DNA from 4 places in the Actinoallomurus liliacearum genome. Region 2 is predicted to be linked to each of the others. Evidence: riboswitches for the same ligand, from Rfam matches in the RefSeq annotation. Region 2 holds a riboswitch; each other region holds the start of a gene.

Region 1 (5,829 bases), on a different contig from region 2:
CGGGATCTTCCGCGACTACGGCTACCGCCGGCTCCGGCACCGCGCCCGGCTGAAGTTCCTCATGAACGACTGGGGCCCGGAGCGGTTCCGCGAGGTCCTGGAGAAGGAGTACCTCGGGTACGCCCTCGCGGACGGCCCCGCGCCCGGCGGACCGCGGGACCAGCGCCGGGACCACGTCGGCATCCACCGGCAGCGCGACGGCCGGTACTACGTCGGCTTCGCGCCGAAGGTCGGCCGGGTCGACGGCGACATCCTCCGCGTCATCGCGGACCTGGCCGAGGAGTACGGCTCCGGACGGGTGCGCACGACGACCGAGCAGAAGATGGTCATCCTGGACGTTCCGGAGGAGCGGACCGAGGAGCTGGCCGCCGAGCTGGAGGCCCACGACCTGCGGGTCCGCCCGTCGACGTTCCGCCGCCAGACGATGGCCTGCACCGGCATCGAGTACTGCAAGCTCGCCATCGTCGAGACCAAGCAGCGCGGCATGGACCTGATCGAGGAGCTGGAGCAGCGCCTGCCGGACTTCGCCGAGCCGCTGACGATCAACATCAACGGCTGCCCGAACTCCTGCGCCCGCATCCAGACCGCCGACATCGGACTGAAGGGCCAGTTGGTCACCGATGCGAACGGTGACCAGGTCGAGGGCTTCCAGGTCCACCTGGGCGGCTCGATCGGCGGGGAGTTCGGCAAGAAGATCCGGGGCCTGAAGACCACCGCCGAGGAGCTGCCCGACTACGTGGAGAGGGTGCTGCGCAGGTTCCAGGAGAACAAGGCCGACGGCGAGTCCTTCGCCGCGTGGGTGCAGCGTGCGGAAGAAGGTGACCTGAAGTGACCGAACGAGCCGTCCCCTTCTACTGCCCCTACTGCGGAGACGAGGACCTGGAGCCGTACGAGAGCGACGGCGGCTGGCACTGCCGTGCCTGCACGCGGGCCTTCCGGCTCCGCTTCATCGGGCTCGGCGCGCTCAGCTCGGCGGGTGCTCCCCGAGGGGAGGGCTCGGCATGACGCTCCTGTTCGAACGCCCCACCGCCGCGCTCGACCTCACCGACATCGTCGAGTCGGCGGCGGACGCCCTGGAGGACGCCTCCGCCGAAGAGATCATCCGCTGGTCGATCGCGACGTTCGGCGACCGGATCTGCGTGACGTCGTCCATGAAGGACGCCGTGCTGGTGGACATCGCCTCCAAGGTCCGCCCCGGCATCGACGTGCTCTTCGTCGACACGGGGTACCACTTCGCCGAGACGGTCGGCACCCGCGACGCGGTCGAGGCCGTCTACCCGGTGAACGTCGTGAACGTCACCCCCTCGCGTACCGTCGCCGGGCAGGAGCGCGACCTCGGGCCCCGGCTGTACGGCCGGAACCCGGACCTGTGCTGCCACCTGCGCAAGGTCGAGCCGCTGAACCGCGCCCTCGAGCCGTACCTAGCGTGGATCACGGGGATCCGGCGCGAGGAGACCTCGCACCGGCGCGGCGCGCGCGTGGTCGAGTGGAACGCCGCGCGCGGCAAGGTCAAGGTCAACCCCCTCGCCCGCTGGAGCCAGGCCGACCTGCACGGCTACATCGAGAAGCACGGCATCCTGGTGAACCCGCTGCAGTACGACGGGTACCCCTCCATCGGCTGCGAGCCCTGCACCAAGCGGGTCGCGCCGGGCGAGGACCCGCGCAGCGGACGCTGGGCCGGCACTGGAAAGACCGAATGCGGCATCAACCTGTGAGACCGGTGAGCGGCAGCCGGGCGGTGCCCCTGGTCGCGGTGGCCCACGGGAGCCGTGATCCACGTGCGGCGGCGACGGTCGAGGAACTTCTCGATCTTGTACGTCGTTCCTCGGGGGTGCGGGTCGTGACCTCGTATCTCGACCACGCTCCCCCCGCACCGGGGCAGGCGCTCGGTGGTCTCGTCGGAGAGGGGGCCGACGAGGCCGTCGTGCTCCCCCTCCTGCTCACGGCCGCCTATCACAGCAAGACCGACATCCCCGGCGCGCTGCGGGAGGCTCGGGCGGCCCACCCGCGGCTGGCGCTGCACTACGGCGCCACGCTCGGCCCCCACCCGCTGATGACGGGCGCCCTGGAACGGCGGCTCGCCGAGGTGGGCGTCCGGCCCGACCCGGAGACGGCCGTGGTGCTCGCCGCGGCCGGCTCCAGCGATCCGGCCGCGAACGCGACGATCGGCCGGATGGCGCGCGACTGGGGCGGCTGGCGCGCCGTCGTCCCCGCGTACGCCTCCGCGGCCCGCCCCACGCCCCCCGAGGCCGTACGCGCGCTGTACGCCGCGGGGGCGCGGCGTGTGGTGGTGGCGTCGTACTTCCTGGCCCCGGGCTTCTTCGCGGACAAGGTACGGGACGAGTCCCTGGCGGCGGGCGCCGTGGCCGTCTCACCGGCTCTGGGCGCCGCCCCGGAGCTGGCGGAGATCGCCGCGCAGCGCTATCGCGAGGCCCTCATCCGGGCCGACCTCGTCGCGGCCGCGGGCTGAGCGACCTTCCTCCGGCCGGCCGGACCCCCGCACCGGACCTCTCCTCCTGCCGCGGGAACACCGGGCCGGGCGTCTCCTCCTGCCGCGGGAACACCGGGCCGGGCGTCTCCTCCTGCCGCGGGAACACCGGGCCGGGCGTCTCCTCCTGCCGGCCGGAACGCCGTGTTGAGCGATCTTCTTCGACTGGCCGCGACGCCCTATGCCGTAAGGCTTTTCGGCCCGTCCGCAATTATGATCATTTCCAGGTTTCGTGATTCTTTTTCCTTATCCGGAAATTGATCACGGCAGGCCGCGACGCAATAACGATCACTTATTCCAATGGATCATGTGAGCCATGTCGCAAACCTGGGGTATTTGGTCCGTCGGTATTTGTCTGCTATGTTCGCCTAAGTCCGGCGGACGCCCCCCATGCGCCTCCCGGATGCCCGCCGGTGACGGCCGGCCCACCAGCGCGAACGGCGCGGCGCGAAGAAGCGTGTGAGGGCCTCCGTGAAGACCGGACGGTTCATATCCAATATCACGCCACTCCCGTGGAGAACCCCTTGATCCATATGGAGCGGGAGCGGCAACGTCGAGTCCGTGAAGATCACGGAGCCGGGGACCCACAAGAAGTCCCGGGGTGAATCGGTACACCTGTCGTGCCGTAGGGCGACTTCCACGCCCGAACCCGTCAGCTAACCCGGTAGGCGTCTGGAAGTAAGGAGCTTAGAACCTCGTCCGCGAGTCCTCCCTGATCTGAATATCCGGTCGTTCGTCCCTACCCCTGGGACCGTACGGCCAGACCCTGTCTCTTTGTTCGTGCCGTCCGCGCAAGCGGGCGACCCGCTGAATCCGCACATCGCGGAACCGGGGACCCACCAGAAGTCCCGGGGTGAATCGGCACATCTCTCGTGCCGTAGGGCAGCTTCCACGCCCGAACCCGTCAGCTAACCCGGTAAGCGGCATGGAAGCCGAAGGAGTACCCCCCGTGTCCCCTCGACACGCCAAACCCCTCTTTGCATCGAAGAAGAAGTGCCTCACCGGCCTCGTCGCCGGTGCCGTGACCGCCGGCGCCGCGGCGATGGCCGTCGCCACCGCGGCACCCGCCGTCTCCGCGCAGACCCCCACCGCGTCCCGTCCCGCCGCCCACCAGGCCGGTCAGGTACCCGCACCTCGTACGGGTAAGGCGGCGAAGCACGCCCGCCCGGTGAACGACAACCCGCACATCAAGGTGCACACCGTCGCCGAGCAGAAGGCGAAGAGGGTGCCCACCGCGGCGGACGTCGTGAAGCTCGCCGTGTCCCAGGTCGGCACGAGCGAGAACGCGACCGGCGGCAGCAAGTTCAACCAGTGGTTCATGACCACCCCGTACGCCAAGGCCGGTGCCGCGCGCGACGGCGGGTCGGTCAACGACTACGCCAACGCCTCCTGGTGCGACATGTTCGTCACCTGGGTCGGCGACCAGCTCGGCGTCAAGGGCATGGGCGGCGACGCGTTCACCCCCTCCCACGCCAAGTGGTTCATCTCGCAGGGCCGCTGGGGCACCACTCCCAGGCCCGGCGCGGTCGTCTTCTTCTCCTGGAACGGCAGCGGCGTCGACAACATCGATCACGTGGGCCTGGTCATCAAGGACAACGGCGACGGAACGATCCAGACCGTCGAGGGCAACACGGACGACGCCGTGAAGGTCCGGACGCGTAACACCTCCACCGTCGTGGGCTACGGCTACCCGGAGTACCCCCAGTAATTCACCCGTCGATGCGTGCCGTGCCGCCGTCGGCGACGCGGCACGCGCCGACCTCCCTTCCCGGGTCGCTCCCCGGATCTCTCCTCACCCCTCCCCCGGTACCCCCGTGCCCTCATCCCCCCATGCCCCCGAAAGGAAAGCGATGATCAGGTTCTCGACGAAGGCCATCGCCGGCATCGCCGCAGGCGTCGCTCTGGCCGGCGGCGGTGTGACCACCGCCCTCGCCTACGGCGGCACCTCGGAGGCGGCGGCGTCGCCGCAGGCGCAGAACGCCCCCGCGCAGGCCGAGAAGCGCGTCGACAGCGCCACCCAGGACCGGATGCTCGTGGCGGTCAAGAAGGACAAGGACCCCAAGAAGGAGAAGGACGCCAAGGCGGCGGCGCTGCCGGGCGGCGTCTCCACCGCCACGTCCTTCTGGGACCCGTCGACGGCGTCGGGCAAGCCGATGTCGTACCACACGATCGCCAGCCCGTACTGGCCGCTCGGCACGAAGGTGAAGATCACCTACAACGGCAAGAGCGAGATCGGGGTCGTCGAGGACTTCGGCCCGGCGGAGTGGGCGGTCGCCCAGCACAACCCGCCGGCGCTCATCGACCTGTCGGAGAAGATGATGCAGCACCTCACCGGCACCGCCTCGAACTCGATCACCATCAAGTTCCAGGTGCTCGAGCTGGGCAAGGGTGGCGTGTACCGCCACTCCGGCACCGGCTTCGACACGGCCACCGGCAAGGCGTAACCCGCTCCCCCTCGCCTGCCGGCCGGACGGCGCGGGATCCCCTCTCGGGATCCCGCGCCGTTGTTCTGTCTCCGGTGACGATGCTTGCCGGGAAGGAGTGAACTGAGGTTCAATCCTTGTGTGCCGTACCGCCGTACGCCCCGCGTCGAGGCCCGGCTCAGCGCGTCGCGGGAGCGCATCCGGGCCGCCGCGCTGGCCGTCGTGGCCGAGCGGGGCTACGCCGGATGTTCGATCGCCGCCGTCGCCCGGCGGGCGGGGGTGGCGACCGGCAGCGTCTACCGCCACTTCCCGTCGAAGTCCGAGTTGGTCGCCGAGGTGTTCCGGGTGGCCTCACAGCGCGAGGTGGACGCGTTCGCGCGCGCCGCGTCGCCGGCGCGACCGGCGGCCGAGAGCGTCGCGGCGGTGATCGAGACCTTCGCGGGCCGGGCCCTGCGCGCCCCCCGCATGGCGTACGCGCTCCTCGCCGAGCCGGTGGACCCCGCCGTCGACGCCGAACGGCTGGTCTTCCGCCGGGCGTACGCCGCCGTCCTGGCCGGGCTCATCGGCCGCGGCATCGCCGCCGGCGAACTCCCCGACCAGGACGTCGAGGTCAGCGCCGCCGCGCTCGTCGGCGCCATCGGCGAGGCCCTCGTCGGCCCGCTCGCGGTCGGCGCGACACGGTCTGCCGACCCGTATCCGCCCGCCGCCCCGGCCGTCCCGGCCCGTACGGACGCGGCGGCGCGCGACCGGGTCCGGGCCGACCTGATCTTCAATCTCACCTCCTTCGCCCAGCGCAGCATCGGAGCGGTCAGTGCCAACACATGAGGTCTTCAACCAGGTCCCGCCGCTGATCGGCCACGACGTGGCCGACGATCCGGCTCTTCTCGACGGGATCTTCCGGGAGGGCGGTGGCTGGGC
Region 2 (5,829 bases):
TCTGCTCGGCCATCGGGCGCCCGGTGATCTTCTCGACCAGCAGCCCGGCGACGACGTAGTTGGTGTTGCTGTACTCCCACTTCGTGCCCGGAGGGAAGTCCGCCTTCTTGGCGAGGGCCAGGTCGAGCAGTTCGCGGGGCTCGAAGTAGCGGTGCTGGTAGGGCAGGAAGCCGTTCGCGAAGAGGGACGTGTAGTTCGGCAGGCCGCTCGTGTGCTGCAGCAACTGCCGTACCGTGATGTGGCGGCCGTCGATGCCGTCGCCGCGGATCAGGCCCGGCAGGTAGGTCTCGATCGGCTCGTCCAACCGGATCCTGCCCTCGCCGACCAGTTGCAGGACGACGACGGCGGTGAAGGTCTTGGTGTTGCTGCCGATGCGCACGTACCCGTTGGCCGGCAGCTCATGGCGGTCACGTTACGTACGGGGCAGGTGACGGATCGATCCTGCTGGCGGTACTTCGAAGGTACCTCTAGCCCCTACCACCGCCCAGGGGGTCATGCGCCGGGGCGGGGCGGCCTCAGGAGTAACCGAACCGGCCGCGATGACACGTCCGGCACGGCCCGCCCCGGGGGAGCCCGGGGCGGGCCGTCACGAGGAATCAGACCGGTAGCACTGCCGTTCCGCCGCTCACCTCGCTAGCAGCAGCAGCCGCACCCGCCCCACCAGTACCAGTAGGAAGTGCGCTTGTAGTAGGAGTACGAGTAACTACTCGTCGTGCCGCTCGTCGTCCGCCAGTGCCGCAGGGGCGCGCGCCCGTACCGCAGGTGTGCGCGCCTGTGCCGCAGGAACGCGCGCCCGTGCCGGTGCCGAGTGACGCGGGAGTAACTTGCGGCGACGGAGTGCTGCGGGGTGATCGTCGCCGTCTGTGCGTTTGCCGGCCCGGCTGCGCCGAGCGTCGCGACCGTTGCTCCCGCGAAGGCCAGGCCAGAGACCGCTACTCCCATCCGGCGCGAAATACCCATGGAAGATACCTCCTTCGGTACGGCTCGCGCGCGACGATTCGGCAGCCACGCGCGTCATTTGAGAACATTTAGATGTATGTCCCGATATCAGGTGACATCACAGTGACTTCGAAAGTCAACGGTTCATTGTGGTGATGAGTGAAATTTGAAGGCCGCTTAGCATTCTCTTGCCGATGCCCGCCCGCCGGATCGTTGCGGCATGGGCGGTGAAAGGGCGGGTAATGTTCTGACCGTGTCGGGGGCAGGTGACGGGATCATGTCGTGCGCGGGGTATAGAAGCCGACGTCCCGGTTGTCCACCGAGCGCGCCCAGCGAAGGGCGCAAGAAGCCAGGTGTGCCACGAATGGTTCGTCGCCGTAATGAGAGGTCCATTGCCCGGCCGCCCCGCAACGGGCGCATCCTCGCACTCGCCGTCCTCCTTTGCGGCGTTTCCGGGGTGCTCGCGCCGGCGCAGGCGCGCGCGAGCCAGGCGGCGATCGGGCGGGTCGAGCGGATGGGCGCCCTGCCCCGAGGCGACGGCCATGGCAAATGGGTGCGCGTCGCCATGCACGTCGGGAACGGGAAGTTCAACAAGAACTACACGACCGTGCTCAGCCCCACCGTCAATCGCGGCCTGCAGCAGGTGTCGAACACCAACGTGAGCGGACGGACCAATACCCAAGTGGCCTTCTGCCGGAAGAGGCACAGAATCTGCAGGATCTCTCAGCGGATGGGCGCCCGCTGGGGCTGGTGACGCCCATCCGCGCCCGAGCCTCCGCCGCGACGCGGTTCAGGCCCCTCGCGGGCGTTGCCCGATCGGCGCGAGGTGGTCGAGGAACCACTCCCGTGCCAACTCCGCGACCGTCTCGAGGGCACCGGGCTCCTCGAACAGATGGGTGGCGCCCGGAACGATCTCGAGCCGGCTCTCGCAGCGCATAAGGGCCTGGGCCTGGCGGTTCAGCTCGATGACGACCTCGTCCCGGCCTCCGACGATCAGCAACGTGGGCGCGGTCACCTGCCGGAGGCGGGGTGCGGCGAGGTCGGGTCGGCCGCCACGGGAGACGACCGCGGCGACGTCCGCCCGGGGTTGGGCGGCGGCCCACAGCGCGGCGGCCGCTCCGGTGCTGGCGCCGAAGTAGCCGACGCGCCGCCCGCTCGCCTCGGGGCGGGCGCACAGCCAGGCGGTGGTGTCGATGAGGCGCCGGGCCAGCAGCCCGATGTCGAACACGTTGGCGCGGTCGGCCTCCTCTGCCGCGGTGAGCAGGTCGAACAGCAGCGTCCCGAGCCCCACCTGGTTCAACGCGGTGGCCACGAAGCGGTTGCGCGGGCTCCGGCGGCTGCTGCCACTGCCGTGGGCGAACATGACGAACCCGAGCGGTGGTTCGGGGACGACCAGGGTGCCGGCCAGCCGGACCGGTCCGGCCTGTATCTCGACCTCTTCCTCGCGCGGGCGGTCATCGTCGAATCGGTGAATGAAGGCCATGGCTCTTTCCCCCTCGCTTCCACGATTCACCGGGACACCGGTGCGGGCCAGAGGCGATGGTCCCTTCGAAAACGAGTAACAACAGTCACATCATTAACAATGGTCACAGCAATCACTTGCGTATACAGCTAGCAGTCTCGACCTCTGGCATTGCGTGCGGCAAGTGACCCACATCACGTAAACTCATCTTTGAGTGAGTGTTTTGTCCCTGCTATGTTCCAATAACTCTCGCGGCGCTCCCCACGCGTCGCCCGCATATCCGTCGGCCACGGCCGGCCTGCCGACCCAGGCGATAGGGCGTTCACAAGACGCCTGCCCGAGCGGGGCCCGACCCGGCCGGTTCATATCCAAATCGCGCTGCTACCGCCGAGCGCTCCGCGGAGTGCGTACGCGAGAGCGGCAACGCCGAGTCCGTGACCTCACGGAGCCGGGGACCCACCGCATCATCGGGGTGAATCGGCACATCCCCCGTGCCGTAGGGCGACTTCCACGCTCGAACCCGTCAGCTAACCCGGTAGGCGTCTGGAAGTAAGGAGTAGAACCTTGCCCGCGCCCATCCCCTGATCCCATCCACCGCCATCGCGATGGCGACCGCCCGGCAGTCTCTTGTATAAGCCGCCCGAATTCGGGCGATCCGCTGAATCCACACCACTGTGGAACCGGGGACCCAAATGTATTACTGGGGTGAATCGGCACTCCCCTCGTGCCGTAGGGCAGCTTCCACGCCCGAACCCGTCAGCTAACCCGGTAAGCGGCATGGAAGCAAGGAGTACCCCCGTGTCCGCTGCCCCTCGACTCGAACGATCCGGAGCACGCATCACCGCCGCCCTGTCGGGCATCGCGTCGGCCGGTCTGGCCGCGTTCATCTTCGCCGCCGGCCCGGCCGAGGCGTCTTCGCTCCCCGCGCAGGCCGGTCGCGCGCCGGCGGGCGCGCCGTCCACCCAGGGAAATCAGGTGACACAGGTTTCCGGCAGAGGGCTGGACGCCGATCCCCGGGGCTCGGACAAGGGCCGGCGGCAGGTGCCGACCGCGGCCGAGGCGCTGAAGGTCGCCCTGTCCCAGGTCGGCACCACCGAGGACGCCGCCGGCGGCAGCAAGTTCAACCAGTGGTTCATGGCCTCGTCGTACGCCAAGCTCGGAGTCGCGCGCGACGGCGGGTCGATCAGCGACTACGCCGACGCGTCCTGGTGCGACATGTTCGTCACCTGGGTCGGCGCCCAGGCAGGGGTCAAGGGCCTCGGTGGCGACGCCTTCACCCCCGCGCACGCCCAGTGGTTCCACGACCAGGGGCGCTGGGGCAGTGCGCCGAAGCCGGGCGCGGTCGTGTTCTTCTCCTGGAACGGCGGCAAGGACATCGACAGCATCGACCACGTCGGCCTGGTCATCAAGGACAACGGCGATGGAACGATCCAGACCGTCGAGGGCAACACCGACGACGCCGTGAAGGTCCGGACCCGCAGCAAGGACTCCGTCGTCGGCTACGGCTACCCCGAGTACGGCCAGTAGCCGCGAACCCGTCCACCCGCCGCCCGGGCGCCGAATCCGCTGGTTCGGGGCGTGGGCGGCTGGCATGCGCGGATGGTTTACTGACGCGATCATCCCGGTTCTGGCGTGAGGAAGGTCAATGGCCCGTTTTGCGCCGCTTGCCCGACTGCCGCGTCCGGCCCGCTGGGCGGTCCGCATCCTGGCCGTGCTCCTGGCTCTCGCGCTCGTGCTCACCCTGTACGGGTGGTGGACGGTCCGGCGGTCGTACCCGCAGGTCGGCGGGCGCGTCACCGTCCCCGGCCTGGGCGCGGACGTCACCGTGCTCCGGGACCGGTGGGGCGTCCCGCAGATCTACGCCGACGACGCCGAGGACCTGATGCGGGCACAGGGCTACGTGCACGCGCAGGACCGGTTCTGGGAGATGGACTTCCGGCGGCACATCACGGCCGGACGGCTGTCGGAACTGTTCGGCAAGACCACCCTCGACACCGACAAGGTCGTCCGTACGCTCGGCTGGCGGCGGGTCGCCGAGCAGGAGCTGCCGCTGCTGCGGCCCGACACCCGGCGTTACCTCGACGCGTACGCCCAGGGCGTGAACGCCTGGCTGGCCCGGCACCGGAACACCGCCACGCAGAGCCTGGAGTACTCCGTGCTGGGCCTGCAGCGCAGCGGCTACCACCCCGAGCCGTGGACCGCCGTCGACTCGCTGTCCTGGCTGAAGGCGATGGCCTGGGACCTGCGCAGCAACATGGACGAGGAGCTGGGCCGCGCGATCGCCGCGACCAAGGTGTCCCCGGCCCGCGTCGACCAGCTGTACCCCGACTATCCGTACGACCGGAACCCGGTGATCGTCCCCGGCGGCGGGGACTCCGGCGGGCGTCCGGGGCCGGCGCCGCGGGCCCGCGCGCTGTCGCCGGCGCTGACCCGCGTCGCCGCCGCCATCCACGCCATGCCGACCATGCTCGGCAACGGCGCCCCGGGCCTGGGCTCCAACTCCTGGGTCGTGTCGGGCGCGCGGACGAACACCGGCAGGCCGCTGCTCGCCAACGACCCGCACCTCGCGCCGCAGATGCCGTCGCTCTGGTACCAGGCCGGACTGCACTGCCGCACCGCGTCGGCCGCCTGCCCCTTCGACGTCACCGGGTTCACGTTCTCCGGCGTCCCGGGTGTGATCATCGGGCACAACGCCCGGATCGCCTGGGGGTTCACGAACCTCGGCCCGGACGTCACCGACCTGTTCCTGGAACGGGTCACCGGCTCGACGTACGAGTACAAGGGCCGTCAGGAGCCCCTCGCCGTCCGGACCGAACAGATCAAGGTGGCCGGCGGCAAGCCCGTCACCCTCACCGTACGGGCGACACGGCACGGGCCGCTGCTGTCCGACGTGATGGACACGGTCCGCACGGCCGGGAACGGCACGGCGGTCGCGCTGCGGTGGACCGCGCTCGACCCGGGCCGGACCGCCGACGCCATCGTGTCGCTGGACACCGCCGGTGACTGGCAGCGGTTCCGCGACGCGGCCCGGCTCTTCGAGGTCCCCGCGCAGAACCTCCTGTACGCCGACGTCGACGGGCACATCGGCTACCAGGCGCCCGGCCGCATCCCGATCCGGTCGAGCGGCGACGGGCGCTGGCCCGCGCAGGGCTGGACCGGCAAGGAGGAGTGGACGGGCTACATCCCGTTCGACGACCTGCCCCGTACGTACGACCCGCCGCAGGGCTACATCGTCACGGCCAACAACGCGGCCGTCGGGCCCGGCTACCCGAGGATGCTGACCCACGACTGGGCGTACGGCTACCGCGCGGCCCGCATCGCCGAGCTGGTCCAGCGGGCGCCGAAGATGGACGCGGCGACGATGGGGCGGATCCAGCTGGACGACCGCAACGGCTTCGCGCCGACGCTGGTGCCGCACCTGCTGCGCG
Region 3 (5,829 bases), on a different contig from region 2:
ATCCGCGAGCACCTTCCCGCCCTGGTGGAGAAGGTCACCGCGAGCGGCGCCCAGGTCGCCTGGATCTGCGACCCCATGCACGGCAACACCTTCGAGTCGGAGAGCGGGTACAAGACCCGCCGGTTCGACGACGTGCTCGACGAGGTCGCCGGCTTCTTCGAGGTGCACCGGGCGCTCGGGACCCACCCGGGCGGCGTGCACCTCGAGTTCACCGGCGACGACGTCACCGAGTGCGTCGGCGGCGGCCACGACATCGTCGACGACGACCTGCACCAGCGGTACGAGACGGCCTGCGACCCCCGCCTCAACCGCGGCCAGGCCCTCGACCTGGCGTTCATGGTCGCGGAGATGTACCGCGTCGGGAAGTGAGCCCCGGTCCGCGTGGTCGCCTCAGACCACGCGGACCGCGCCGGCGAAGGGCCGGGTCGACAGGTCGGCGACCCGGACGTGGTCGCCGGTGTGCGGCGCGTGGATGAACTTCCCGTCGCCGATGTACATCCCCATGTGGTGGATGTCGGAGTAGAAGAAGACCAGGTCTCCCGGCTCCAGCTGGTCCCGGGAGACGTGGACGCCGGCGTTCCACTGGTCGCCGCCGTAGTGCGGCAGGTTGACGCCGACCTGCCGGTAGGCCCACATGGTCAGGCCCGAGCAGTCGAACCCCTGGCCGGGCGTCGCGCCGCCCCAGACGTAGGGGACGCCGAGCTGGGTCAGCGCGGCGCGTACGGCGCCGACCGCCCTGCCGGGGCCGCCCGGGATGGCGGGCACCTTCTCGCCCTTGCCGGCGCGCTCGACGGCGTCCTGCAGGAGCGGCTTGCGAACCTTCTCCAGCGCGGCGCGGATGGTGGCGCGCTGCCCGGCGAGCCGGCTCCTGAGGAGGGCCGCCTGCGCGGCGCGGTCGCGGGCGTCCTGGCCGGTCCACTGGGCGTTCTGGATGGCCCGCGTGAGCTGCCGGATCTCGCCGTCGTCCTGCTGGGTGAAGTAGTGCAGGGTGGTGGCCCGGTCCAGCAGCGCGCGCGGGTTCGAGGACGCGAGGAGCGCGGGCGCGTCGTCGTGCGTGCCGTTCATGTAACGGATGGCGGCGAACCGGCCGACCTTGCGCTGCATGGCCTTCAGCGTCTCGGTGGCGCGGGCCGAGGTCTGACCGGCGATGACGGCCGCGCGCTGGGCCTGCTCCAGGCGTACCTTGAGGCCGTTGTACTGCTCGGTGAGCTGCTCGAGCCGGTCGCTCAACTGGCCGGCGCGCTGCCGGAGCGCGTCGATGCGCGGGCCTGGCCGGGCCGTGTCGGCCGGCGCGGCCGACACGGGCGGCGCGAGTCCGGCGATGACGAGGGCGAAGGTCGCGACCGCCGTACGGCGGGCCGTTCCCTTCCCGGGATGAAGAGGGTCGTGCGTGTCCGCGGTGCGGGATCGATCCATCCAGGTGCTCCTCTCCTCAGGCCGCCTACCGGGTTAGCTGACGGGTTCGGACGAGAAGGAGCCCTACCGCGAGCCGTCGGCGACGGACGCGGATTCACCCCGATGCGCAGGCGAGGAGACGCCCCCTGCCTCCGCGAATGGGTCCCCGGTTCCCCGGCGCGCCACGGCGCGACGGGCGATTCGGCGGTCCGGCCGTCTCTCGGCCGGTGACGACTCGCTGGAGATTAACGGATGGTGACGGAGCGTCCAACGAGAACATGCGGAGATGGCCCGGGGGATCCCAGGATGGTCACTCCGGGTGATGGGCGGCTGGTCCTTTGCGCCTAGACGCGGCGATCCCCGCCCGCCTCCGGAGCAGGAGCGGACGGGGATCGTACGGACGATGCCGCGCGGCGCGGCGCCGCGGCTCGGGCGGGCGAGGCTCAGGACAGGACGGACTCGGACTCCGTCTCGGACTCGATCGAGCCGTTCTGTGACACCGCGGCGTGCAGGGTGTTCCAGAACGCCAGCTCGACGTCCTCCTCCAGCTCCGCGATCTTGCCCCAGAACTCCTGGTCCTCGGCCTTCGCGGCGGCCTCGGCGGACAGGACCGGCATGAGCTGGGTGCTGGCGTCGGCCGCCTCCAGGTCGGCCACGCTGACCTCGGCGGGCAGCTCGACCGGCGTGCGGTGGTGCTTGCCGCGCTTGCGGACCCGGACGTTCGGCGCCGAGACGGGCACCTTGACCTTCGACTTGCCGACGGCCAGGGCCACGGTCCCGAACAGCACGACGGCGAGCAGCCCGGTCAGGGCGGCCTGCTGGTCCGGCAGGGGGGACGATGGGGCGGCCGGGTCGTGAGCCGCGGTGGTGTGCGCGTCGACCTGCGCCTGGACGTCCTTGCCGATCTCCTTGACGGCGGGCGGCGGCGCGGCGTGCTTCGGGGCGTAGTTCTGGTCGGTCTGGGCCGTCTGCTCGACGGCCGGCGCCGCCTTCACCTTCACCTTGGAGGGATAGCCGAACCCGACCACCTGGCTGATGTCCCGGGTGGCGCGCATCAGCGCGTTGTTGTGGTTGGCCTCGATGGTGTGCAGCGTGTGGCCGTCGACCCGCTCCACGATGCCGACGTGCTCGATGTCGCCGATGCTCTTGCCGCCCGACCACGAGAAGAACACGATCGCGCCGGGCTCGGCCTTGTGGCCCCAGGCGCCCTGCTTCTTGAACCACTTGGCGTGGTCGGGGGTATAGGCGAACTGGCCGGTCCAGTCCTCGACGCCGGCCTTGTCGGCCGCCCATGCGAGGAACATGTCGCACCAGGCCGACGTCTTGTAGACGGGGTCCTTGTCAACATGCTTGCTGTACCAGTCGCCGAATTTGGTGTAACCGCTGGCTTTCTCGTGATAGCCGAGCTGGCCCTTGGCGACCTCTAGCAGTTTCTGACCTACTGAATCCATTCGCTCCCCTTTTACCGCCTACCGGGTTAGCTGACGGGTTCGGGCCAGAGGTAGCCCTACCGTGCGTGACGGATTCACCCCGAGGGACTGATGGGTCCCCGGCTCCCGCGACGCTGGCTGCGTCGCCGGGACTCGGCGGTCGGTCTGCAACCCCCTGGTTGGAGGTTGGTCACAGCCCGATCTCGGCGCAATCTAGCCGAACTCTCGCAACAACGGCAACGCGTTCGGAAACGAAAGTCTGGCATCGCTCGCTCACCGAGCGTAGCCGGGCGTGGGTGCGTCCAGCCGGGTAACGTCCGAAAAGGCACTCTCACGTGCGGCGAAGCCGGAAAGGGGAGGCGGGCGGGAAAGGCGAGTGCCGCGCCCGCCACCAGGAAAAAGTGACGAACACGGCACTCGGGCCGGGCTCTCCTCGGCGGAGGTCCGGGCGGCGGCGCGTCGACGCCGCGACCGCCCGTCCGAAAACCGCCCTTATGCGGCTCAGTGCACCTCGGGGCGCAGGATGTCGATGCCGCGATTGTTGTCCGCGACGTACAGGTATCCCGCGTGCCAGTACGGCGCCCACGACATCGCGTCGGCCGGCCGGTAATAGGCCACCTGCTTCGGATGGGCCGGGTCGCGCACGTCGAGGAGACGGGTCCCCTGCGTGTAGAAGGACTGCGCCAGGAGGTCGTGGTGGACGTCGAAGTAGTGGGCCGAGCAGTCGTCGGTGTCCGTCCGGCTACCCTCCTGGCCCGCCACGCTCCACGTCCCGACCGTCCGCAGGCGGAACGGCTCCTCCGGCGTCGAGCGCCAGCCCTCGCCGTCGTACGAACCGCGCAGTGAGGCGATCACCAGCCGGCCGTCGTCGGCGCAGCCGGGGTTGAACGCCTCCTCGGTGATGTAGACGAGGTCGCCGTGGCCCGGCGCCTCATCGGCGGTGGAGCCGACCGGCCGGAAGGAGTTGTGCATGAACCTCGACGGCGCGGCGGTCTCGCTGACACCGCCGCCCGCGTACGGCACCGGGTCCCAGGCGCGCGCCACGCGCGTCGTGCGCCGGACGGGGTCCCAGTGGCGCCCCTGGGTCCAGTAGCCGCGCACGCCGCCGGCGCCGGACGCCCACGTCACCCCCGTCGCGTCGACCTGGATGTCGTGGACGTAGTCGGTCTTCCCGTCGTCGCGGCCGAGCTCGATCGGCTGCGGGAACGTCCGTGGACGGCGGGGGTCCTGTACGTCGGTCACCCAGACCGGGCGGCCGCCCCAGTCGGCGGGCATCCAGTCGGCCCTGGCGGGGCCGCCCGTCCACAGGTAACGGCAGCCGTCGACGCAGCTCGTCGTGTGCCCGGCGGGGACCTTCTCGTACGCCTGCTGCACCGGCTTCGCGGGGTCGGCGAGGCTCACGATGTAGATCCCGGACTCGCCGGTGTGCGTGTTGCCGCCGAAGGCGCGCGGGTCGCGGGCCATGAAGACCAGCTTTCGCCGCGGGTCGGCCTCGGTGTCCTCCGTCTCCCACATGCCCGGCATGGACAGCGCGCCGAGGGCCTTCGGCGCGGCCGGGTCGGTCACGTCGTATGTCTTCAGCCCGAAGGTCCCGGAGACGTACATCACCGTGCGGTGCCCGTACGTCAGGAAGCCGAGGGAGATCGCGCCCTTGGCGTCGGGAAGGGTGGCCGCGAGGCGCACTCCCTTGACGGCGGCGGAGGGCGGCAGCGGGACGGAGCGGATCTGGTGGGAGACGACGTCCTGCTGGACGGCGGGCTCGCTCGTCCGGGTCTCGTCGTCGCCGCCGGGTGGGCAGGCGAGGGCGGGGCCGGCCATCGTGACGACGGCGGTGGCCGCGGCCAGGACGGACAGGGACAGGGTGCGCGGGGTTGTCACATCTCTCCTCGGGGGCGGTCTGCGACGCCGCAGGCCGCGAACGGCCTGCGGCGCCGTGGCACGCCCGTCCATCCTCGCCGGACGGCGGCTCCCCGCCCTGTTCCGCCGCGTCCTCGTTCATCACGTCCTTAACCAAACCTGAAGCGGGCCTTAAGCACCTGCCGCGGCGGTTCCCCGGCCGCTTCGCTGAACGCCGGACGCGGTCTCAGGACAGGAGAGGGAACTCGTGCACAGCAGAATGATCGGCAGAAGGTCGTTCCTCGCGTCGACCGCCGCTCTCGGCGCACTCGCGTTCGGCGGCGGAACGACGGGATGCGCGCCGTCGTCGCGGGCCCGGAGCACGGCGGCGACCACAGGCGGCCTGCCGCTGACCGCGGTGAACCGGACCGGCAGGTACGCCGACGCGTCGATCCACATGTACGTCGTCGGGGTGGACCCGGCGACCGGCGCCCAGGGGCACGTGACGGCGGACGGCGCGTTCGTCCCGTGCACGGCGTCGGACAACGGGCCCGGCGGGTTCACCGACTACGCCATCCCGTTCCGGGACTCCGGCGAAGCGACCGTCGTCCTGCCGAAGATGTCGGGCCGGGTCTACTTCTCGATCGGCGACCGGCTGCGGCTGAAGGTCGTCACCGACGGGAACGGCAGGCCGGCCCTGCAGTATCCGGCGGGCTGGGTCGGCGCGGACCCGAACTACCGGATCCTCCACGACTGGATCGAGTTCACCCACAACGACGCCGGCATGTTCTGCAACACGACGATGGTCGACATGTTCAGCGTCCCGCTCGCCATCCGGCTCGCGGGCACCCGTACCCGGACCACCGGCACCCTCGTCGACGGGGGCCGGGACCGGATCTTCGCCGCGGTGGCCGCGCGCCCGGAGTTCGCCCGGCTGGTCGTCGGGGACCGGCTGCGGGTCATCGCGCCCGGGCACGGCGTCGAGGCCGGTCTCTTCCCGGCGGATTACTACGATTCCTACATCGACGCGGTCTGGAATGAGTACCGGCGCACGCCGCTGACGGTCCGCACGGACGCCGGCACGTACACCGGGACGGTCACCGGGGAGCGGCTGTCCTTCACCGGCGGGGCCCGGACCCCCGCGTCCATCGCCCGGCCGTCGACCCGC
Region 4 (5,829 bases), on a different contig from region 2:
TCCTGTGGAGCACCCAGGTGACGGCGGCGGTCTTCGGGGTGTTCCTGACCCTGGAGCTCACCGAGATCATCCTGTTCATCGGCAACCTGTCGCACAGCAGCGGCGTGATCAAGTTCGGCGGCTGGGTGGGAGTCCTCACCGCCCTGGTCGCCTGGTACGCGTCCGCGGCCGGCGTGGTCAACGGGATGGGCGGCCGGTACGCGCTGCCGGTCGGCGGACCGCTCGGCGGGCCCCGCGCCGTGGAGACGGCCCCGGTCACGCAGTAACCGCCGCGCTCACCATCCGTACGCCCTCGCCCACGGCCGGCCGTGGGCGGGGGCGTACGCGGTGAGAGGCGCGGGCCCGGTCAGGGACGGACACTCGGCGGGGGCACCGCGACGTGGTGCAGGCGGGCCCACGCGCGGCCCATCGCGATGCGCTCCGGCCCGGAGGGGTGGGTGTTCCAGAGCGCGTAGGCGAACGGGCTCGGGGACAGGTCGTCGAGGTTGCGGAGGCTGAGCGACCGCTGCATCGCCGCGAACGTCGCCGGGTCCCGCGTCAGCTCGAGGGAGTGCACGTCGGCCCGGGCCTCGATGTGGCGGCTGACGAGGTTCTGCGCGGGCGCCGCCGCCTGGGCGAGAACGGTGACCGCGGCCAGCAGCAGCGCGGTCGACCGCGGGTCGGCCGCCGACCGTACGCCGGCCCGGCGCAGCAGGCGCGGCGAGGTCATCACCAGGTAGAGGACGCAGGCGCCGGTCGCGACCCCGAGGCCGCCGACGAGGGTGCCGGTCAGCACGTCGTTCCGCTTGGCGTGGCCGAGCTCGTGCGCGACGACGAGCTCGACCTCCTTCGGCGACTGGGACGCCAGGAGCGTGTCGTAGACGACGATACGCCGGGTCGAGCCGAACCCCGAGACGTAGGCGTTCAGCTCCGTCGTGCGCTTCGACGCGTCGGCGACGAGCACGTCGCTCACCGGTACGCCGTCCGCGCGCGCCATCCGGAGCAGGTCCGTGCGCAACGGCCCGGCGGGCATCGAGGTGAAGGAGTTGAACAGCGGCTCGACCACCACCGGGTAGGCGTACGAGACGGCGGTGACGAGCAGGAAGCCGCCGACGGCCGCGCCCGCCCACCAGTGCCGCGGAAAGCGGCGGATGAGCAGGTGCAGGCCGAGCAGCGCGACGATCCAGATGACGAGGCTCACCCCGAACCCGGTGAGCCGGTCGCCGAACCACGATCCCCAGCCCTGGGTCGACAGGCCGTACCGTCGCAGCACCGACTCCGACCACGCGCCGAACGGCAGCGCGACCAGCTGGGTCAGCGCGGACAGCACCAGCGCGACGGCGATCAGCCGCAGGCCCCACCGCCACGGCGCGGGCCTGGTGTCCGACGGGGACGGCCGCCTGACGACCCTGCCGAGCAGCCGGGCGCCCCAGGGCGTCAGGCCGAGGACGAGGACCACCACCAGGCCGGCGGCGAGCCCGGCGTACGCCGGACCGTCCATGGCCGCGCTGAACCTCTCGTTGCGCGCGATCTGCTCCCGCGTGAAGTCGAGCGCCGGATCCGCGGCGGCCCGCCCGCCGGACAGCGGATGCCAGGGGGTCACCGCCGCCACGACGACGACCAGCAGCGCGCCCAGCACCGCGGCGGCGACGGCCGCGGCGCGCCGGGGCGCCCCGCGCGGCTCCACTCGGGGAGCGGACCCGAGATCGGCCTCGGTGCGCACGGGCGACCCGGCGCCCTCCTGCTCGCCGGCCTCCGTCAAGTGAGCTCCTTCCGCAGGTAGGCCCGCCACTGCGCGGCGAACCGGCTCGCGTCGACGCCGAGCACGTCACGCAGGGCGCGGTCCTCGATGCGCGGGTCGCCGGCGTCGCCGGGTACGGCCTCGGCGGTCCGGTACACCCGGACCAGCCTGCCCTCACCGTAGCGCTCCGCGATCATCCGGCAGGCCAGCCACGCCTCCTCGTACGCGGCGGACAGGCGTTCGCCCGACCCGGTGAAGGCGCTCCGACCCGGCGGCGCCGCCGGCAGGCCGTCGGAGGAGATCAGACCGGCCAGCTCGCGCGCCGCCGCCCGCGTCGAGACACCGGCGTCCTTGTAGCCGACGTAGTCGGCCAGCCCTTCGACCAGCCACATGGGCGTGTGGCCGTCGCGGGCGCCGCCCATCGCGACGTGGACGAGTTCGTGGGTGAGGACGACGTGCCGGCCGAGGCCGTTCAGCCGGCCGAAGGCGGTGGGGGTGATGACCACGCGGTCCACGCCGCCGTCGGCCTCGCCCGCGCCGCCGCTGACGGTCGCGAGCGCGGCGATGTCGCCGAGGTTCCGGACGTCCCCGACGAGCTCCTCGGCCTGCTGCTCCGTCGCGGGCGCGAGCGCCACGACGCGCCGTGCCCAGCGGTCGCCCACGACCTTCGAGACCAGGCCGACCCCGGTGTCCAGCCGCCGGGCGATGTCGCGGAGTTCGGCGGTCCGCGTCTCCGCGCCCTCGGTGACTCCGGTGCCGTCTCCGACCCCCGTGCCGCCCTCGCCGAGGACCAGGCTGCGTTTGCCACGGATGACGGTCAGGTCCGGTCCGTCCCAGATCTGCGGATCGTCGCGCAGGCCGTGCGTGGAGCCGTCGCCGGACACGACCCAGCCGGTGCCCTGGTGCCGCTGGAAGGTGAGGTACTGGGTGTAGGCGGCGTCCTTCGTGTCGAAGCCGCGCAGCCGGTAGGTGAGCGTCAGCCGCGCCGTCCAGCCGTCGTCGGCGGCCGCCGCGGCGCGGGTGTCCGCGAGCGACTCGCGCCACGCCGCCAGGGGGACCTTCGCCAGGTTGTCGAACAGCGTCTCCTGCCCGGCGCGGAACGCCTGCGCCGACGGGTCGACGGTGGCGAGGAAGGCCGTGCGGTCATGAGTGAGGACGGCGCGGGAGCGGCGTTGCAGCAGCGTCGTCACCGTCGCCGGGCTCGGCGCGGGCACCGTGGCCGCGCTCCGCAACGAGGCGGCCGCGTGCCCCGTCTCGCGGTGCAGGGCCGCGTAGCCGACCGCGGTGACCAGTTGCAGCGCGATCGCCACCCCGGTCAGCGCGGCGACCCGTCCCTGCCAGGTGCCCGCCGATGACATGCGCGTGATGGTAGCGGGCGAAACTGAGAACGCCGGGGCCGTCCGTGCGGACGACCCCGGCGATGATCAGCGGACTCGGCACCGGATGGCGCGCCATCGCGGTGCCGGCCCGGCGGACGGTCCGGCTCAGTACGGCCGGGCCGCGCCGTAGAACGCGTGCTTGTAGTAGCTGTTGTTGTCGATCCGGATCTGCTTGATCCGCGTGCCGGTGTGCGACGCGTGGATCATGTAGATCTTGTGGCCGACGACCTTGGAGATGATCCCGGTGTGCTGGTTGCCGTTGAAGTACACCAGGTCACCGGCCGCGAGGTTCTTCCAGCGAATGTGCCGCTTGATGTGACGGTGCTGCTGGCCCGCGGTGCGCGGCAGCCGGACGCCGGCCTTGCGGTAGGAGTACTGCACCAGACCGGAGCAGTCGAACGTCTTGGGCCCGGCGCCCCCGTAGCGGTACCACTTGCCGATCTGCTTGCGGGCGATCGAGACCGCCTCCAGACCGACCTTGTGCCGCTGGCTCCAGGACTTGTGCTTCGTCGTCGCCTTGGCAACGGTGACGGCCGTCTGGGGGGTCGCGGCGTGCGCGGCGGTGGCCGTCAGGGCGACGGGTGCGAGGACCGCACCCGCGGCGACCATGCCTCCGGCGAGGCGGAGGCGCAGGGACGAAGCGGTCGAGGGGTTGCGAGACAGAGGTCTCTCCTTCCACTACGCCTACCGGGTTAGCTGTCGGGTTCGGGCTGGAAGCCGCCCTACGGCATGCCTGCGGGAGAACAGGCGCCCCGATTCACCCCCGTGAAAGCCGCGCCTTTCGGCGCGGTCGGTTCCCCGGCCCCGTGTGCCCACGGATTAGGCGTGCACGGCCACCCGCGGCCCGGTCGGGCCACTTCGGTGATGACCGTGTCTCTGCATCTCTGACAGACCGGAAGCGGCGTGTCCGCACGGCGCGTGTCGAACCGCACCCCGCTGACCGAGGCCCCCTCCGGCCGAGCGGCACATGGCGTGCGCCGCGATCCGCACCGTCGGTGCGGAAGATTCGAAAGGTGTCGACGCCGGCAGGCCGACCGGATCCGGTCCGCGCCTCGGTGCGCCGGCCGGGAGTCCGTCCCCCCGGCCTGTCGGCGTCCGTTGTTCAGTTGTCGGTCGGTCTCAGATGAGCCGGCCGCCGCCCATGAAGGTCGAGGTGTACCAGGCGTCGCTGAGGTTGGAGATCTTCACGACGTCGCCGGTGTGCGGGGCGTGCAGGAACTTGCCGTTGCCCAGGTAGAACCCGACGTGCCCGAGGTCATGGAAGAAGACGAGGTCACCGGGCTGCAGGTCGGCCTTGGAGATCCGGCGGCTGGCGTCCCACTGGTCCGGTACCCAGTGGTTGAGCTTGATGCCGACCTTGCGGTAGGCGACCATCGTGATCCCGGAGCAGTCCCAGGTGCTCGGGCCCGAGCCGCCGAAGACGTACGGCTTGCCGAGCTGGGCGCAGGCGAACTTCAGCACGGTCTCCGCCTTGCCCGAGGCGAGGACCGAGCAGTTCTCCTTGGAACTGCCCGGATCGATGCCGGCGCCGAGCTTGCGGACCAGCTTGAGCTGCCGCTGGATGGCCGCGTTGGCCTGCTTGCGCTGCGTCTCGAGCTGGTTCTTCTTGGCCGTGAGCTGCTGGGCGGCCTGGACGCGCAGCGCCTGCTCACGCTCCAGCCGCTGCGCGGAGGCGAGGTACTGCTGGAACTCCGCCGACCGGTTGTGCGCGATCTGGTTGAACGCCGACATCTGCGAGAGCACGGCGTCCGGGTCCTTGGAGCTCACCAGCTCGGGGATCGAGCCGTTGTCCCCGGTCTTGTAGGCGTCGACGGCGAGCTGCGCGACCCGCAGCCGCAGCTGCTGGAAGGTCTTGCGCTCGGCCTGCACCGACTTGCTCAGCGCGTTGACCCGGCTCTGGGCCGCCTTCCAGTCCGCCTTGGTCTGGTTGTACTGGTTGCTCAGCTGGTCGACCTTGTCGTTCAGCTGCGCGAGCTCCTTCTTCGCCGCGCTCAGCGAAGAGCCGGGGTCCGCGTGCGCGGGAACCCCCGGCAGGGCGAGCCCCGCGACGGCGACGAACCCGACGGTCGTCAGGAACCGGCGGCCGGTCCTGGGCATGATCGTACGCTCCTTGGCCATGATGATCCGTTCCTAGAGCGCGCCCGCGCCGACGTAATGCGAGCTGTACCAGGGGTTGCTCAGGCTGTCGATCTTGACGTACGAGCCCGTGTGCGGCGAGTGGATGAACTTGCCGCCGCCCACGTAGATGCCGACGTGCCCGAGGTTGTCGAAGAAGACCAGGTCGCCGGGGGACAGGGCGGACTGGGGAGTGACCCTGGTGGTGGCGTCGTACTGGTCCGGGACGACGCGGGGAATGGTCCTCCCCGCCGCCGCGTAGGCCTTCATCGTGAAGCCGGAGCAGTCGTACCGCGGGCCGGTGCCGCCGTAGAGGTACGGCGTACCGCACTTGCTGTAGGCCCACTCGAGTACGGTCCGCGCCTTGCCGGTCGCCGAGCCGTGGTAGCCACCGCCGCAGTTGCTCGCCACGGGACCGCTGTCACCGCCGCCGGAGTCCGCCGCCGGGCCCAGCTTCTTGACCAGGGCCTTCTGCTGCTCGACCGACTTCTCGATGGTCTTCTTCTTGGCGAGGAGAGCGTTCTTCTTCTGCACCAGGTCGGTGGTGCCCTGCTCGGCCTGCGCCTGCTGCCGCTGCAGCAACTGGGCGGCGTTGAGGAACTGGGCGAGCTCGGT

Evidence for each region. A riboswitch is a leader RNA that binds a small molecule or an ion and turns the genes downstream of it on or off. The one in region 2 is predicted to bind cyclic di-AMP.
Region 1: another riboswitch for cyclic di-AMP. It lies ahead of ABD978_RS24190 (CHAP domain-containing protein); the one in region 2 lies ahead of ABD978_RS08690 (CHAP domain-containing protein).
Region 3: another riboswitch for cyclic di-AMP. It lies ahead of ABD978_RS35965 (CHAP domain-containing protein); the one in region 2 lies ahead of ABD978_RS08690 (CHAP domain-containing protein).
Region 4: another riboswitch for cyclic di-AMP. It lies ahead of ABD978_RS22855 (C40 family peptidase); the one in region 2 lies ahead of ABD978_RS08690 (CHAP domain-containing protein).

The regions. Positions count from the first base shown of each region.
Region 1 is NZ_BAABHJ010000017.1:99,237-105,065, forward strand. It holds gene ABD978_RS24170 (nitrite/sulfite reductase) at 1-832, shown strand, start outside; gene ABD978_RS24175 (PDDEXK family nuclease) at 829-1,005, shown strand; gene ABD978_RS24180 (phosphoadenylyl-sulfate reductase) at 1,002-1,715, shown strand; gene ABD978_RS24185 (sirohydrochlorin chelatase) at 1,697-2,470, shown strand; cyclic di-AMP (ydaO/yuaA leader) riboswitch at 3,030-3,174, shown strand; cyclic di-AMP (ydaO/yuaA leader) riboswitch at 3,284-3,425, shown strand; gene ABD978_RS24190 (CHAP domain-containing protein) at 3,438-4,196, shown strand; gene ABD978_RS24195 (RlpA-like double-psi beta-barrel domain-containing protein) at 4,339-4,932, shown strand; gene ABD978_RS24200 (TetR/AcrR family transcriptional regulator) at 5,053-5,736, shown strand; gene ABD978_RS24205 (isovaleryl-CoA dehydrogenase) at 5,723-5,829, shown strand, end outside.
Region 2 is NZ_BAABHJ010000005.1:209,392-215,220, forward strand. It holds gene ABD978_RS08675 (serine hydrolase domain-containing protein) at 1-379, opposite strand, end outside; gene ABD978_RS08680 (hypothetical protein) at 1,304-1,693, shown strand; gene ABD978_RS08685 (dienelactone hydrolase family protein) at 1,730-2,422, opposite strand; cyclic di-AMP (ydaO/yuaA leader) riboswitch at 2,816-2,958, shown strand; cyclic di-AMP (ydaO/yuaA leader) riboswitch at 3,048-3,191, shown strand; gene ABD978_RS08690 (CHAP domain-containing protein) at 3,200-3,928, shown strand; gene ABD978_RS08695 (penicillin acylase family protein) at 4,047-5,829, shown strand, end outside.
Region 3 is NZ_BAABHJ010000032.1:164,776-170,604, reverse strand. It holds gene ABD978_RS35975 (class II 3-deoxy-7-phosphoheptulonate synthase) at 1-369, shown strand, start outside; gene ABD978_RS35970 (C40 family peptidase) at 391-1,416, opposite strand; cyclic di-AMP (ydaO/yuaA leader) riboswitch at 1,422-1,604, opposite strand; gene ABD978_RS35965 (CHAP domain-containing protein) at 1,839-2,846, opposite strand; cyclic di-AMP (ydaO/yuaA leader) riboswitch at 2,847-2,994, opposite strand; gene ABD978_RS35960 (LVIVD repeat-containing protein) at 3,327-4,703, opposite strand; gene ABD978_RS35955 (beta-1,3-glucanase family protein) at 4,942-5,829, shown strand, end outside.
Region 4 is NZ_BAABHJ010000016.1:36,783-42,611, reverse strand. It holds gene ABD978_RS22870 (acetate uptake transporter) at 1-266, shown strand, start outside; gene ABD978_RS22865 (M48 family metallopeptidase) at 347-1,741, opposite strand; gene ABD978_RS22860 (gluzincin family metallopeptidase) at 1,738-3,078, opposite strand; gene ABD978_RS22855 (C40 family peptidase) at 3,205-3,708, opposite strand; cyclic di-AMP (ydaO/yuaA leader) riboswitch at 3,766-3,935, opposite strand; gene ABD978_RS22850 (C40 family peptidase) at 4,219-5,196, opposite strand; gene ABD978_RS22845 (C40 family peptidase) at 5,230-5,829, opposite strand, start outside.